3 regions of the Streptomyces sp. NPDC060205 genome follow, and region 1 is predicted to be linked to each of the others. Evidence: riboswitches for the same ligand, from Rfam matches in the RefSeq annotation. Region 1 holds a riboswitch; each other region holds the start of a gene.
The links. Region 1 has a riboswitch for cobalamin ahead of ACFWGJ_RS07575 (energy-coupling factor ABC transporter permease). Riboswitches for the same ligand answer to the same signal wherever they lie in the genome.
Positions count from the first base shown of each region.

Region 2: it holds a riboswitch for cobalamin, as region 1 does, so the genes downstream of both, metE (5-methyltetrahydropteroyltriglutamate--homocysteine S-methyltransferase) here and ACFWGJ_RS07575 (energy-coupling factor ABC transporter permease) in region 1, are expected to answer to the same signal.
Region 3: it holds a riboswitch for cobalamin, as region 1 does, so the genes downstream of both, ACFWGJ_RS25110 (cobalamin biosynthesis protein) here and ACFWGJ_RS07575 (energy-coupling factor ABC transporter permease) in region 1, are expected to answer to the same signal.

Region 1 is NZ_JBHWZP010000028.1:28,826-34,186, reverse strand. It holds gene ACFWGJ_RS07585 (cellulase family glycosylhydrolase) at 1-1,057, opposite strand, end outside; gene ACFWGJ_RS07580 (nuclear transport factor 2 family protein) at 1,217-1,957, opposite strand; cobalamin riboswitch at 2,111-2,293, shown strand; gene ACFWGJ_RS07575 (energy-coupling factor ABC transporter permease) at 2,323-3,090, shown strand; gene ACFWGJ_RS07570 (energy-coupling factor ABC transporter substrate-binding protein) at 3,087-3,488, shown strand; gene cbiQ (cobalt ECF transporter T component CbiQ) at 3,495-4,244, shown strand; gene ACFWGJ_RS07560 (energy-coupling factor ABC transporter ATP-binding protein) at 4,241-5,104, shown strand; gene ACFWGJ_RS07555 (serine/threonine-protein kinase) at 5,111-5,361, opposite strand, start outside.
Region 2 is NZ_JBHWZP010000001.1:47,877-53,237, forward strand. It holds gene metE (5-methyltetrahydropteroyltriglutamate--homocysteine S-methyltransferase) at 1-1,857, opposite strand, end outside; cobalamin riboswitch at 2,022-2,240, opposite strand; gene ACFWGJ_RS00230 (SDR family NAD(P)-dependent oxidoreductase) at 2,271-3,050, opposite strand; gene ACFWGJ_RS00235 (maleylpyruvate isomerase N-terminal domain-containing protein) at 3,233-3,886, opposite strand; gene helR (RNA polymerase recycling motor ATPase HelR) at 4,023-5,361, opposite strand, start outside.
Region 3 is NZ_JBHWZP010000153.1:7,128-12,488, reverse strand. It holds gene ACFWGJ_RS25120 (anion permease) at 1-1,194, shown strand, start outside; gene ACFWGJ_RS25115 (hypothetical protein) at 1,207-1,428, shown strand; cobalamin riboswitch at 1,809-1,963, shown strand; gene ACFWGJ_RS25110 (cobalamin biosynthesis protein) at 2,078-3,040, shown strand; gene ACFWGJ_RS25105 (cobyric acid synthase) at 3,037-4,581, shown strand; gene ACFWGJ_RS25100 (putative cobaltochelatase) at 4,643-5,361, shown strand, end outside.

The DNA of each region.
Region 1 (5,361 bases):
CGCCGTAGATGGTGGCTTCCTCGGAGGTCTGGGCGATGCCGTTGGCGCCGTTGAAGATGCGCTGACCCCAGGAGCTGAGCTGTGCGGGGTCGAAACCGATCGTGAGGTCCAGGATGGGATCGGTGTTGCCGCTCCAGGACCAGGCGAGGTAGCCGAGGCGCAACTGCTGCGCCGTGGCCATCATGGTGTCCTCGTCCGGATCGCCGTACTGGTCGGCCGGACCGCCGAACTCGCCGATGAGGATGGGGAGTTTCGCGGTGACGAACGCGTTCAGGTAGTCGGTGATCTCCGCCGCGGTGTCGAAGACGCTGTACATGTGGATCGAGAAGATGAGGTTGCCGGTGGTGTCGGCGTCGTAGACGGCCTGGGCGTTGGCCCGCATGACTCCTTGCCAGTCCTGGCCCCAGTTGGGCGCGTCCACCATGATGGTGTGCTCGAATCCGGCGGCGCGCAGCTTCTTGACGGCGGCGATCGTGGGATCGGTCCAGCCCGCGGGGTCGGTGTTGCCCCAGGGCTCGTTGCCGATGTTGACGATGACGTAGTTCTCCTGGCCGGTGAGTACGCTCTTGAGGCCGATCCAGTAGTCGGCCGCGTGGTCGAGCGTGCCCGCCGCCGCGTCCTCGCCGTAACCGGTGGTGTCGTGCACCTCCAGTACGCAGATCAGCCGGTTGGCCTTGCACTGGGCGATGACGGCGGCCACGTCCTCAGGACTGTTCTTGCTCCAGCGGTGGCCGTCGGACAGGACGACGCGCACGGAGTTGGCTCCGAGCGCCTTGATGTCGGCCAGCGACTGGGTCTCGCCCGGGTACCAGGTGTGGGCGTGATTGACGCCGCGCATGACGAAATCGTTGCCGTTGCCTTCGAGCAGGCGGCCGTTGTCGACATGGAGGCCGGTCGCGAGGGCGCCCGGGGACGCGCCGGGCGGGTCACCCGGCAACTGGGCGTGTGCGGCGGTCGGGACGAGCGCGCCGAGGACGACGAGCCCGAGCAGGGCGGCCAGCCCGGCGAGGAACGTGCTGACGAGGTTCTTCCGTGTCGTGCTTCTTGTTCTTCTCACTGCGACTCCAGAAAGTGAGCGTCAAGAAACGGGGATTGCGGGAAAGTGGGAGCGCTCCCATACAGTCACCTTGCCAGGGGCACGTCAAGACTTGGCGCATGCTCCGCCGCGTAACGGATGTGCCGGAGGGGGCCTGCGGGAGGCCCCCTCCATGACGCGTCAGGACCCGGCGGCTCCGGGGACCCCGGTGTCGAAGGGCACGGACGTGTGCTGATGGACGATCAGCCAGCGATCACCCGTCAGCCGGTAGCCGGTGGTCACTCGCGCCGTGGTGTCCAGTGCCTGGCCGCCGGCCAGCGTGGCCCGCATCCGGACGAGCGCGTGGCTGAAGGCGATGCTCTCGTCGACCCGCACGCGGAATTCGAGCACCTCGCGCTCCACCGGCCCGGACAGCGCCGCGAACCAGACCTCCTCGGCCTTGCGGAGGGCGTCGACCCCGCGCTGCTCAAGACCGCTCACCGGGTGGAACACCTCCACGTCCGGCGCGTAACAGGCCATCGCCCGGTCGAAGTCCCGCTCCCGCCCGGCGGCCGTCAGTTCCGCGTCGAGCCGGCGGATCTCCCCCTCGGCGTCCTCGTCGTCCCAGAACGCGCGCACCTCCATGGCCCCGAGGGCCGCCACCGGATGCTTCGCGGCGGCCGCCACAGCCTCCTCCAGGCTGTCGCACTCAAGGATGTCGTACCCGGCGACGTACTCCTTCGTCTCCGCGAACGGCCCGTCGGTGCGCAGCACTTCGCCCTCGCGCACGCGCACGGTCACCGCGTCGGCCGGGGGCCGCAGCCGGTGGCCGTGCAGCCGTACACCGGTGCGCACGCTCAGCTCCTCCACCCATGGTTCGACGGGTGCCGTCCCCGTGGCGTCGGCGGTGTCGTCGCCGCAGACGAGCAACATGTACTTCATGGTTCCTCCCGGTGTTCCTGAGACCTTTTGCCTCCCCGACGAACCGGGGTGAGCCGAGTCGACACTTCCGCAGCATCTCTTACGAACCGGCGCGCGCCGCGTGACCACTCTCACGCCCCCCGGGGGCCGCTTGTCACCACCCCTGTACGCGCACTACTGTCACGACGCCTTGGTGCTCGGGAAATCGGTGTGATGCCGGTGCGGCCCTCGCCACTGTGATCGGGAAGTCCGGCTCCGGCCCTCACGGGCAGCCACTGGGTCCTCGGACCCGGGAAGGCGGAGCACGGGTGGTGTTACCCGTAAGCCAGGAGACCGGCCAAGGCGCGTCAACCATCCACGAGGTGCTGGAGAGGGTCTGCTGAGCCATGCACATAGCCGAGGGTTTCCTTCCTCCGGCGCACGCGGTCGCCTGGGGCGTCGCGTCGGCGCCGTTCGTCGTCCACGGAGTCCGGTCGCTCACCCGTGAGGTCAGAGAACATCCCGAGAGCACGCTCCTCATCGGCGCGTCGGGGGCCTTCACCTTCGTCCTCTCCGCACTGAAACTGCCGTCGGTGACCGGCAGCTGCTCGCATCCGACCGGCACCGGCCTGGGCGCCATCCTGTTCCGGCCGCCGATCATGGCGGTCCTGGGCACCATCACCCTGCTCTTCCAGGCACTGCTGCTCGCGCACGGCGGACTGACCACGCTGGGCGCCAACGTCTTCTCGATGGCGATCGTCGGCCCGTGGGCCGGCTACGCGGTCTACCGGCTGCTGCGGCGGTTCGACGTGCCGCTGATGGTCGCGGTGTTCTTCGCCGCGTTCGTCGCCGACCTGTCCACCTACTGCGTCACCAGCGTGCAGCTGGCGCTCGCGTTCCCCGACCCGAGCAGCGGATTCCTGGGCGCGCTCGGCAAGTTCGGCTCGATCTTCGCCGTCACCCAGATCCCGCTCGCGGTGAGCGAGGGGCTGCTCACCGTGCTCGTGATGCGGCTGCTGGTGCAGTCGAGCAAGGGTGAACTGACCCGGCTCGGTGTGTTCCTGGCCGGCAGGCGGTCCCGGGCCGAGGGGTCCGCAGCGGACAGGGCGCCCGAGGATTCCGCGACGGACAGGCCGGCCGAGACGAACGACACGACCGGGACGGTGACCCGATGAGCCGTAACACGAAGATCAACGCCCTGCTGCTGTTCGTGGTGGCCGCGCTCGCCGTACTGCCGCTGGTGTTCGGCATGGGCGACCACAAGAAGGAGCCGTTCACGGGCGCCGACGCGGAGGCCGAGACCGCGATCACCGAGATCGAGCCGGACTACGAGCCGTGGTTCTCACCCCTGTACGAGCCGCCGTCCGGTGAGATCGAGTCGGCGCTGTTCGCCCTCCAGGCCGCCCTCGGCGCGGGCGTCCTCGCCTACTACTTCGGCCTGCGCCGGGGCAGGCGCCAGGGCGAACTGCGGGCCCTGGCACAGCGGGAGGGCGGTCAGGACCCGACGGCTGAGGCACTTGGCGGTGCCGGTGGGTCCGTGGCCGAACCGGGCCGACCGACCGAACGGGCCTGAACCTTCGTGCTGCCGATCGACGCGGCGGCGCACAGCAGTCGCTGGCGCCACCGCCATCCCGTGGACAAGGCCGTGCTCGGCCTCGGCCTGACCGTCCTCGCGATCTCGCTCCCGCCCTGGCCGGGCGCCGCCCTGGTCCTGGTGACCGCCCTCACCGTGCTGCTGGGCCCGGCGGCGGTACCCCGCCGGCGGCTCTGGCGCGCCTACCGGGTACCGCTGGGCTTCTGCGTGACCGGAGCGCTGCCCCTGCTGCTCCAGGTCGGCGGCCCGGACGGGTTCGTGACACTGGCCGAGGGCGGTCCGGTACGCGCCGGTGAACTCCTGCTGCGTACCTCGGCCGCCTCGCTCGGCGTGCTCCTGTTCGCGTTCACCACTCCCCTGTCGGATCTGCTGCCGCGGCTGGTGAACGCCGGGGTGCCCGCGCCGGTCGTCGACGTAGCCCTGGTGACGTACCGGATGAGCTTCCTGCTCCTCGACTCCGTGCGCCGGATCAGGGAGGCGCAGGCCGCCCGGCTCGGGCACACCACACGGGCCGCCACCTGGCGTTCGCTGGCGGGGCTCGGCGCCACCGCCTTCGTGCGGGCCTTCGACCGGGCGACCCGGCTGCAGGCCGGACTCGCGGGCCGCGGCTACGACGGCACCCTGCGCGTCCTGGTCCCGGAGGCCCGGATCTCCGCGCGCTTCACCCTCGCCAGTGTCGCGCTGCTCGCGGCGGTGGCCGCACTCACCCTCGTACTGGAAAGGCCGCTGCGATGAGCGAGCCCGTGCTGGTCGCCCTGCGGGGCGTGTCCTACGCGTACGAGGACGGCCCGACCGTGCTCGGCGGCCTCGACTTCGAGGTGCGCGCGGGGCGCGCGCTCGCCCTGCTCGGCCGCAACGGCAGTGGAAAGACCACCCTGATGCGGCTGCTCAGCGGCGGACTGCGCCCGCGCAGCGGGCAGTTGACCGTGGAGGACCGGCCGGTCCGCTACGACCGCAAGGGCCTGACCCTGCTGCGCACGACCGTGCAGCTGGTGGTCCAGGACCCGGACGACCAGCTCTTCGCCGCGTCCGTCTACCAGGACGTGTCGTTCGGACCGCTGAACCTCGGCCTGCCCGACACCGAGGTACGGGCCCGGGTGGACGAGGCGCTCGCCGCGCTGGACATCTCGGCGCTCGCCGAACGCCCCACCCATCTGCTCTCCTACGGGCAGCGCAAGCGGACCGCGATCGCGGGTGCCGTGGCGATGCGGCCCCGTGTCCTGATCCTCGACGAACCGACCGCGGGGCTGGACCCGGACGGGCAGGAGCGGCTGATCGCGACCCTTGACGGGCTGCGCGCGAGCGGCACCACCGTGGTGATGGCGACGCACGACGTGGACCTCGCCCTGCGCTGGGCCGACGACGCGGCCCTCCTCACCCCGTCCGGAGCGGTCACCGGCCCCGCGGACGCGACCCTGGCCCGTACGGACCTTCTGGAACAGGCGGGGCTGCGGCTGCCCTGGGGCATCGCGGTGGCCGAACTCCTGCGCACACAGGGCCTGTTGACCTCACCGTCCGCCGGTCCGCGCACCGCGGAGGAACTGGCCGCGCTGACCGCACGGCACTCCGCTCCCCCGGTGCCGGCGGACAGCTGACCGCCGTCAGCCGGCGGGGGTCACCCGGGTCACCTTGCCGCGGGCGTCGGCCTGCAGATAGCCGCTCCTGTTGTACTCGTCGGAGAGGTAGACGAACATCTCGGATCCCCGGTCGAACAGGTCGTTCGGCGGCTTGACCACGAGGTAGCGGGTGGTCGCGTCGTCGACGTTCAGCTTCTTCTCCGCCTCGGCGAGCAGCGCGGGGAGCCTGTCCCAGGCGAGGCCGTCCAGGGTCATCGGCTGGTCCCCGCCCGCCA
Region 2 (5,361 bases), on a different contig from region 1:
GCGCAGGGCGGGTTCGTCGACCTGGATGACCGAGGTCCCGGCCGCCTCAAGGTCGTTCACCTCGTCGCGCAGGGCGAGCGCGACCTGGCGGGCGGTGTCGCCGAGCGGCTGGTCGTCACGGACGAAGGACCAGGCGAGCATGGTGACGGGCCCGGTCAGCATGCCCTTGACCGGCTTGGCGGTGAGCGACTGGGCGTACGTCGTCCAGCGCACCGTCATGGGTTCGGGGCGGGAGATGTCTCCGGCCAGGATCGGCGGCCGGACGTACCGTGTGCCGTAGGACTGGACCCAGCCGTGCTGGGTGGCCAGGTAGCCGGTGAGCTGTTCGGCGAAGTACTGGACCATGTCGTTGCGTTCGGGCTCGCCGTGCACGAGCACATCGAGGCCGGTCTTCTCCTGGAACGAGATCACCTCGCCGATCTCGGCCCTGATGCGCTCCTCGTACCCGGCGCTGTCGATCCGCCCGGCGCGCAGGTCGGCCCGTGCCGTGCGCAGTTCCGTCGTCTGGGGGAACGAGCCGATGGTGGTGGTCGGCAGCAGCGGCAGGCCGAGATGGGCGCGCTGGGCCGCGGCCCGTTCGGTGTACGGCCGCGAGCGGCGGGCGTCGGCGTCCGTGACGGCGGCGGCCCGGGCCCGTACGGCGGGGTCGCGGGTGATCGCGGACCCGGCGCGGGAGGCCAGGTCGGCCCGGTTGGCGGCGAGTTCGGCGGCGATCGCGCCGGTGCCGCCCGCGAGCCCCTTGGCGAGAGTGACGATCTCGCCGGTCTTCTGCCGGGCGAAGGCGAGCCAGCGGCGGATCTGCGGCTCGATGTCGCGTTCGGCGGTGGCGTCGAGGGGGACGTGGAGGAGGGAGCAGGAGGCGGCCACGTCGACGCGGTCGGCCAGGCCGAGCAGGGTGCCGAGGGTGGCGAGGGATGCCTCCAGATCGTTGACCCAGATGTTGCGGCCGTTGACCACTCCGGCGATCAGACGCTTGCCGGGCAGTCCGCCCACGGCGGCGAGCGCGTCCAGGTTGGCCGCGGCGGCCTCGGTGAAGTCCAGTGCCAGACCTTCCACCGGTGCCTTGGCCAGCACCGGCAGGGCGTCGCCGAGGCGGTCGAAGTAGGACGCCACCAGCAGCTTCGGACGGTCGGTCAGAGCGCCGAGATCCCGGTAGGCGCGGGTGGCCGCGGTCAGCTCGGCCGGTGTGCGGTCCTGCACCAGAGCGGGCTCGTCGAGCTGGACCCACTCCGCCCCCGCGGCGCGCAGATCGGCGACGATCTCGGCGTACACGGGCAGCAGCCGGTCGATGAGGGTGAGCGGGTCGAAGTCGGCGGCGACACCCGGCGCGGGCTTGGCGAGCAGGAGATAGGTGACGGGTCCGACGAGGACGGGACGTGCGGTGAGCCCGAGCGCGAGGGCTTCCTTCAACTCCGCGACCTGCTTGCCGGAGTCGGCCGTGAAGACGGTGTCCGGGCCCAACTCGGGCACCAGATAGTGGTAGTTCGTGTCGAACCACTTGGTCATCTCCAGCGGCGCCACGTCCTGGGTGCCGCGCGCCATGGCGAAGTAGCCGTCGAGCGCGTCGGCCTCGACGGCCGCGCGGTGGCGTGCGGGGATCGCACCGACCATGACACCGGCGTCCAGGACGTGGTCGTAGTACGAGAAGTCACCGGTGGGAACCTCATGGATGCCGGCCTCCGCCAGCTGCCGCCAGTTGGCCCGGCGCAGCTCGGCTGCGGTGGCCCGGAGGGTGTCGGCGTCGACCCGGCCCTTCCAGTAGCCCTCGACGGCCTTCTTCAGTTCCCGGTTCTGTCCCTGGCGGGGGTAGCCGTACACGGTGGCCCGTGCCGCCGCGGCTGCGGACTGCGCTGTCACGGAAATCTCCTTCGCGAGATATCTCCCTGGGATCCCGGGACGGGACGCGAGCGCGAAGGGGTGACGGACCGGACGGACTCCGACTCGCGCGCAGAGCGCGGTCGTCCGCTCGGTCAAGTACGCCGACCCGCCCACGAGGTCACCGGGATCTCCGCGCACGAATGGTTCGCGCACGGGCAGTTGGCAGGTCTTCGGACTCGCGGGCACGCCCTCCGTCCGGAGGACACCTACTGGCCGTCGCTTCCCAGACCCGGCCGGGCCCAGTGCGTGTGACGGCGGTCGTTCCCACTCACCGCTGCGGGGCAGTCCCGGATTCCCACCGGGTTCCCTCTTGCGACGCACCCGCCTGGCGGACGGGGCGAACCAGCTGCACCGGCCACCCTACGGGTCCCGGCCCGGTCGTGGAAAACTTTTCAGTGCACGGAGAAGCCGCCGTCGACGAAGACCGACTGACCGGTGACGTACGCGGAGGCGGCGCTCGCCAGGAAGACCGCCGCGCCCGCGAAGTCCTCCGCGAGGCCGTTGCGTCCGACCATCGTGCGCGCCGCCAGGGCCGCCACCTTCTCCGGGTCGGACGACAGACGCCGGTTCAGCGGCGTCATCACGAAGCCCGGCACCAGTGTGTTGACGGTGACCCCGTACGGCGACCAGGCCTCCGCCTGGGAGCGGGCCAGGGACTCCAGCGCCCCCTTCGAGACGCCGTAGGCACCGCTCTGGACGAAGGCGCGGTGTGCCTGCTGCGAGGTGACGTGGATGATCCGCCCGAAGCCCCGCTCGGCCATGCCCGGGCCGAAGCGGCGGCCCAGCAGGAAGGGCGCGTCCAGGTTCAGGGCCATGGTGGTGTCCCAGACCTCGTCGCTCAGCTCACTCATCGGCGGCCGGAGGTTGATCCCCGCGCAGTTGACGAGGATGTCGGGCTCGCCGAAGGCCTCGACCGCCTGCTCGGCGGCCTCGCGCACCCCGTCACGCGTACCGAGATCAGCGCTCACCCGGGCCGCACGGCAACCGAGTGCCTCCAACTCCCGGACCGTTGCGGCCAGTTCCGCTTCCTTGCGCGCCACGACGACCACACTCGCCCCGGCGCGCGCCAGCGCTTCCGCGATGCCCCGCCCGATGCCGGAGCTGCCGCCGGTCACCAGGGCGACCCGGCCGTCCAGGGAGAACAGTTCTGAGAGGTAGCGCTGCGAGTCCATGGCGGCACCCTAGAAGGGCACCGCCGGGGGCGCACCGGCGGGGGTGCGATGCGGCCGCGCGGCGAACGGCCCAGGTCAGGAGCCTGGTCCCAGGTCAGGGGTCTGGTCCAAGGTCAGGGGTCTGTCACGGCGGGCGCCGACCGACCGGCCGGCTTCGTACCCGCCCCGGACCGGACGCCGGCTCAGCCCAGCACCAGCGGCAGCCGCTCGGCGAGGGCGCCCAGCGCGGTCTTCTCCACGTCGGTCGGTGTCCGCCGTCCCGTGCCGATCAGCAGCGCGGCCTTGTCGGAGAACGAGGCCGGGAACGCAGCCCCGGCGATCTGCTCCAGGGACGCGCGAGCCGCCGCCAGGGTCTCGGCGGGCGGCTGGGTGGTCGAGGTCAGCCGGGAGATCAGGTCGAGGTGGTGCAGGGTCGCTTCGAGGACGTACACGGACAGGTAGTCGCCGACGGTCAGCACCTCGTCGCGGGTACCGACGCGGGCGGTGGGATCGGCGAGTCCGGCGGCGCGGCCCGCGGCGGAACCGACGTCGTCGAAGTGGAACTTCAGCAGCTCCGGTTCCCCGTACGCGGCGGCCAGCCGGGGGATCAGCGCGTCCAGGGGATCCTCGCCGGCCGGGGTCCCGCCGAGCTGCCAGTAAGTGACCGCGTCCACGGTCGGTTCGGTGTCGGCGGGGGTGACCAGGGTGATCAGGATGTCCTGGGCGTCGATGACCAGGTGGCACACCAGATCCCGGACGAGCCACCCCGTACAGCCGGACGGCTGCTCGAAGTCCTCGTCCGGGACCTCGGCGACCGCCGTGCGCAGCGCGGTCCAGGCGAGCGAGAAGAGCTTCACCGCGGCACGGTATGCCGGAACATGGCGACGGACAAGCGTATGCGGCGTACACGGACAAACGTAGGCGACGGACGGCGGGTCCTCGCGATCACCAGGCAGGGAGCGCCACCCGGCGGTCGCGCGGACCCCGCCGGGCTCAGCCGCCGGTGAGGACGACCAGTTGCCGGGTCGCCCGGGTCATCGCGACATAGCGGTCGACCGCTCCCGCGACACCCGTCCCGTACGTCTGCGGGTCGACGAGGACGACCAGGTCGAATTCGAGCCCCTTGGACAGTTCCGGCGTCAGCGACCGGACGCGAGGCGTGGACCGGAACGTCGGATCGCCGATCACGCACGCGATCCCGTCCGTGTGCGCGGCGAGCCAGGTGCCGAGGATCGCGTCCCGCTCCGCGACCGAGCCATGGACGACGGGAACGCCGTTGCTGCGGATGGAGGTCGGCACGTTGGCGTCCGGGAGCGCGGCCCTGATGACCGGCTCGGCCTCTGCCATGACCTCCTGCGGGGTCCGGTAGTTGACGCTGAGCGAGGCCACCTCGATCCGGTCGAGCCCGATCCGCTCCAGCCGCTCCCGCCACGACTCGGTGAACCCGTGCCTGGCCTGCGCGCGGTCCCCGACGATGGTGAAGCTCCGGGACGGGCAGCGCAGCAGCAGCATCTGCCACTGCGCGTCGGTCAGCTCCTGGGCCTCGTCGACGACGACGTGCGCGAACGGACCGGCGAGCAGATCCGGTGCGGCGGCGGGCAGTTCGGACTCGTCGACCATGCTGACCTTGGCGTCCTCGCCGCGCAGCATCGTCACCAGGCCCTCGCCGTCGTCACCGTCCGCGCCCGAGTCGGCCGCTGCCGCAATCAGATTGTCGACGACCTGCCCCATGCGCTCGCGCTGGGCGGCGAGGGTGGCCTCGTGGCGCCGCCTGCGCCGCGCCGACTCCGGGTCGCCGAGCCGCTGCCGCGCCGCGTCCAGGATCGGCAGATCGGACACCGTCCACGCCTGCGGCTCCGCGCGCTGCAGCCTGCGTACGTCGTCGGGGCCGAGCCAGGGAGCACACATCCGCAGATAGGCGGGCACCGACCACAGGTCCCCGACGACATCGGCCGCTTCGAGCAGCGGCCAGGCGCGGTCGAGGGCCCCGGTCAGCTCCTCGTCGTGCAGCAGCGCCCTGCGGAACAGATCGAGCGGGATGTCGTCGTCGTGCTTGTCCAGCAGGATCGTGAGCAGGGCCTCCCAGATCTGATCGCGTGCCTCGTTGTGCGGGACGCCTGGGCCCGGCGTCTCGAAGGCTTCCGCCCAGTCCTCGGCGCTCAGCCGGACATCGGCCCAGGGCGTCGAGACGGTCATCCCCTTGGCGGGCGGCTCCTCGTAGAACCTGACAGCCGTCTCGACCGCGCCGACCATGTGCGCGGACGACTTCAGCGCGGCCACCTCCGCGTCGGTCTCGTCCGGCGCTCCGGCCCCCTCGGCGACGAGGTCCCGC
Region 3 (5,361 bases), on a different contig from region 1:
GCTCTCGTGTTCGATTTCACGAACGGTTTCCACGACACTGCCAACGCGATGGCGACGACCATCTCGACCGGCGCTCTCAAGCCCAAGACGGCGGTGGCCATGTCCGCCGTGCTGAATCTCGTCGGTGCGTTCCTCTCCGTGGAGGTCGCCAAGACGATCTCCGGAGGCCTCATCAACGAAGAGGGCATCCGCACCGAAGTGATCTTCGCGGCGCTCGTCGGCGCCATCCTCTGGAATCTGCTGACCTGGCTCCTGGGTCTGCCCTCCAGTTCGTCCCACGCGCTCTTCGGCGGCCTGATCGGCGCCGCGGTGATGTCGGCGGGCTGGTCCTCGGTGAACGGCTCGACCGTGATCACCAAGGTCCTCCTCCCCGCGGTGGCCGCCCCCGTGGTGGCCGGACTCGCCGCGATGCTCGCCACCCGGCTGACGTACCGGATCAGCAGGCAGGCCGGTGAGAAGGCGACCTCCAAGGGCTACCGCGCGGGTCAGATCACCTCGGCGGGCCTGGTCTCCCTGGCCCACGGCACGAACGACGCGCAGAAGACCATGGGCATCATCACCCTGGCCCTGGTCACCGGCGGAGTGATCGCGCCCGGCTCGAACCCTCCCCTGTGGGTCATCGTCTCGGCCGGTATCGCCATCGCGCTCGGCACCTACCTGGGCGGCTGGCGCATCATCCGCACCATGGGCAAGGGCCTCACCGACCTCGCGCCGCCGCAGGGCTTCGCCGCCCAGACCAGCGCCGCGACGGTCATCCTGGCCTCCTCGCACCTCGGCTTCTCCCTCTCGACCACGCAGTCCTGCTCCGGCGCCGTGATGGGTTCGGGCCTGGGCCGCAAGGGCGGTGTCGTCCGCTGGTCGACCGCGACCCGCATGTTCGTCGCCTGGGGCCTCACGCTCCCCGCCGCCGGACTGGTCGGCGCGGGCGCCGAGTTCCTGACCAAGCAGGGCACCTGGGGCATCATCCTCACCGGCGCGCTGCTGATCGCAGGCTCCGCGGTCATCTGGACGCTCTCCCGCCGCCAGCCCGTCACCGTCGACAACGTGAACGACGACCACGAGCCCGCGGGCGTCGTGACCACCGCGATCGCCGCCGTCACCCCGCCGCCCGCCGGTCCGGTCGCCGCGGCCGACGACCTCAAGACCACCATCCCGGGCCCGGACGTCGAGCCCGCCCGCCCGGCCACGGTGTAAGGAACGAACCGCATGAAGATCGACTGGGCAGCCCTCGGCTCCGTGTTCGGAGTCAGCCTCATCGCCACCGTCGCCCTCGTGGGCCTCTTCACCCTCGGCATCGTCGGCCTCACCAAGCGCGAGACGGCCGCGGCGCAGGGGGGCTCCGCGACCCTCGCGGTCACCGGCGCGTACGCGTGCTTCGCCGCGTGTGCGGCGGCCGTGGCGTACGGGATCTATCTGATCGTCGCCTGACCGCCCACGGCCGCCGGGCGATACGCCCGGAGTGCCACCGTCCGCCTCCGCCCTGTCGGGGCCGCGTCAGCCGCGGTTTTGGCAGGGCGGTCGCATGTCCGCGCCCGGGGGACGTCGAACGAGTCCCGGCCTGCGCAGCACGGCGGCGAGGGCCCCGGCCGCGGGCAGCACGGCCGCGTACCGCTTCCCGGTCACCAGGTCCCCGATCAGGAACCCGCTGCCCCCTCAGGATCTGTCATCGCATGTCACGCACAGTGATCGCAAGGGTGGGGTGGGAGCGCCTCCGGGGCGGGTGGTTCGGCGTCCGCGGCAGCCGGTCCGCGAGGAGGGCCCGTCGGCCGATGTGGGTCTCGGCACACTCTCCCGTCGCAGGTCAACAGCAAGTTGACGGGTGTTCTCGGACCGTGGTGGACTTCCGAGGCCATGTACGTCGGCAGAAGAGGAAGCCGGTGCGAATCCGGCGCGGTCCCGCCACTGTTACCGGGGAATCGATCTCCCCGGGAGCCAGGAACTCTCGCCGTCGGTCTCGTCGAACCAGGGCGTGGACACCCTGAGTGAGGACATATCGCCATGCGCGCCCACCTGTCGTGGACCAGTGTGCCCGGGCCCGGTACCGGGCTTCCGCCTCGTGCAACGGCGGGCTGAACCGATGCGAGCCGAGCGCGTCTTCGCGTACGGCGCCGCCGCCGGCCTCCTCGGTGACCTGCTGCTCGGCGATCCCCGCCGAGGGCATCCGGTCGCCGCGTTCGGCCGGGCCGCGGGAGCCGTCGAGCGGGCCCTGTGGCACGACCACCGAGGCTGGGGGGCGCTGCACACCGCCGTGTGCGCGGGCGGCGCCGTCGCCCTCGCCGTGCTCGCCGGGCGTTCCGTGCGGACCTCCCCCGTCGCCTCCGTCGCCCTGACCGCCGCCGCCACCTGGGCCGTCGTGGGCGGGACCTCCCTCGGCCGTGAGGCACGGGCCGTCGGCGGGGCGCTGGCCGCCGGGGACATCGAGGTGGCCCGGGAGCGGCTGCCGCATCTGTGCGGGCGCGACCCGCAGGCACTGGACGCCGACGGAATCGCCCGCGCGGTGGTCGAGTCGGTCGCCGAGAACACCTCCGACGCCGTCGTGGGCGCCCTGGTGTGGGGCGCGGTCGCGGGCGTGCCAGGTCTGGTCGGATTCCGGGCCGTCAACACGCTGGACGCCATGGTCGGCCACAAGTCGCCCCGTCACCGTCGGTACGGGTGGGCGTCCGCCCGGCTCGACGACGTGGCGGGGTGGCCCGGGGCCCGGCTGACCGCGGTCCTCGCCGCCGTCGCCGGGGGGAATCCACGCGGGGCCGTCACCGCCTGGCGCGCCGACGCCGCCAGGCATCCGAGCCCCAACGCCGGGCCGGTGGAGGCCTCGTTCGCGGGGGCGCTCGGGGTCCGGCTCGGCGGCACGCTCTCGTACGCGGGACGGGTCGAGCACCGGCCCGTGCTCAACGGGCCGGGTCGGGCCGTGGAGGTCGGGGACATCGAGCGGGCCGTCCGGCTCTCGCGCCGCGTGAGCCTGCTCGCGCTGGGCGCGAGTGTCGCCGGGCGGCTGCTGGCCACGTCGTTGGTGCCGAGGGCGAAGGGGCGTACGTCATGAGCGGGGGAACGGGCGGGAGGCCGGGCGGCCGGCCGGGGGGCGGGCTGCTCGTCGCCGGTACGACCTCCGACGCGGGCAAGAGCGTCGTGACCGCCGGGATCTGCCGGTGGCTGGTGCGGCAGGGTGTGAAGGTGGCGCCGTTCAAGGCGCAGAACATGTCGTTGAACTCGTTCGTCACCCGCGAGGGCGCCGAGATCGGGCGGGCGCAGGCCATGCAGGCGCAGGCGGCCCGGGTGGAGCCCTCCGTGCTCATGAACCCCGTCCTGCTCAAGCCGGGCAGCGACCGCAGTAGCCAGGTCGTCCTGATGGGCAAGCCGGTGGGCGAGCTGAGCGCGCGCGGCTATCACGGCGGACGCCAGGAGGCGCTGCTCGGGACCGTGCTGGACTGTCTGGCCGAGTTGCGGGGCACGTATGACGCGGTGATCTGTGAGGGGGCGGGCAGTCCCGCCGAGATCAATCTGCGGCGCACCGACATCGTGAACATGGGGATCGCGCGCAATGCGCGGCTGCCCGTGCTCGTGGTGGGGGACATCGACCGCGGCGGGGTGTTCGCCTCGTTCTTCGGGACGGTGGCGCTGCTGGCGCGCGAGGACCAGGAGCTGGTCGCCGGGTTCCTCGTCAACAAGTTCCGCGGGGACGTCTCGCTGCTGGAGCCCGGCGTCGACATGCTGCGCGGGCTCACCGGGCGGCACACCTACGGCATCCTGCCCTTCCGGCACGGGCTCGGCATCGACGAGGAGGACGGGCTCCGGGTGTCCCTGCGGGGGGCGGTGCGCGAGTCCGAGGTCTCCTCCCCCGTCGGCGAGGACATCCTGCGGGTCGCCGTCTGCGCGATCCCCCTGATGTCCAACTTCACGGACCTGGACGCCCTGGCCGCCGAACCGGGCGTCGTCGTGCGGTTCGTGGACCGCGCCGAGGAACTCGTCGACGCCGACCTGGTCGTCGTACCCGGCACCCGCGGCACGGTCCGGGCCCTGGAGTGGCTGCGGCGGCGCGGCCTCGCGGACGCCCTGGTGCGCAGGGCCGCCGAGGGGCGCCCGGTGCTGGGCATCTGCGGCGGCTTCCAGCTCCTCGGCGAACACATCGAGGACGAGGTCGAGTCGAGGGCCGGCGCCGTCGACGGCCTCGGACTCCTGCCCGTACGCGTCCGGTTCGCGCGCGAGAAGACCCTGACGCGGCCCGTCGGCGAGGCGCTCGGCGAACCCGTCCAGGGGTACGAGATCCATCACGGGGTCGCCCGGGTCACCGGCGGGGAGGCCTTCCTGGACGGCTGCCGGGTCGGCGAGGTCTGGGGGACGCACTGGCACGGCTCACTGGAGTCGGACGGCTTCCGGCGTGCCTTCCTGCGCGAGGTGGCCGCCGCGGCGGGCCGGCGCTTCGTACCGGCCCCGGACACCTCGTTCGAGGGGCTGCGCGAGGAACAGCTCGACCGGCTGGGCGATCTGATCGAGGAACACGCGGACACGGACGCGCTGTGGCGGCTCATCGAGTCCGGCGCACCGGCCGGACTGCCCTTCATTCCACCGGGAGCGCCCGTATGAGCGTGTGCGAAGGCCGCCTGGACCACGAAGTCCGTATGGGCTATTGGGAGGACGACAACCAGTGAGTACCCCGTTTCCGTTCACGGCCGTGGTCGGTCAGGACGACCTGCGCCTGGCACTGCTGCTGAACGCCGTCTCCCCCGCGGTGGGCGGTGTGCTCGTCCGCGGCGAGAAGGGCACCGCCAAGTCCACGGCCGTACGCGCCCTCTCGGCGCTCATGCCGCAGGTCGACGTCGTCCCCGGCTGCCGTTTCTCCTGCGCGCCACACGCCCCCGATCCGGCCTGCCCGGACGGCCCCCACGAGGTGGGCCCGGGTGTGCCGCGTCCCGCGCGGATGGTCGAACTGCCCGTCGGCGCCTCGGAGGACCGTCTCGTCGGCGCGCTCGACATCGAACGGGCCCTCGCGGAGGGCGTGAAGGCCTTCGAGCCCGGCCTGCTGGCCGACGCCCACCGCGGACTCCTGTACGTGGACGAGGTCAACCTCCTCCACGACCACCTGGTCGACCTGCTGCTCGACGCGGCGGCGATGGGTGCCTCGTACGTGGAGCGCGAGGGCGTCTCCGTACGGCATGCCGCGCGGTTCCTGCTCGTGGGGACCATGAACCCCGAAGAGGGCGAGCTGCGGCCGCAGTTGCTCGACCGGTTCGGGCTGACCGTCGAGGTCGCCGCCTCGCGCGAGCCGGACCAGCGGGTGAAGGTCGTACGGCGGCGGCTCGCGTACGACGACGACCCGGAGGGGTTCGCGGCGCGCTGGTCCGACGAGGAGTCCGCCGTACGGGC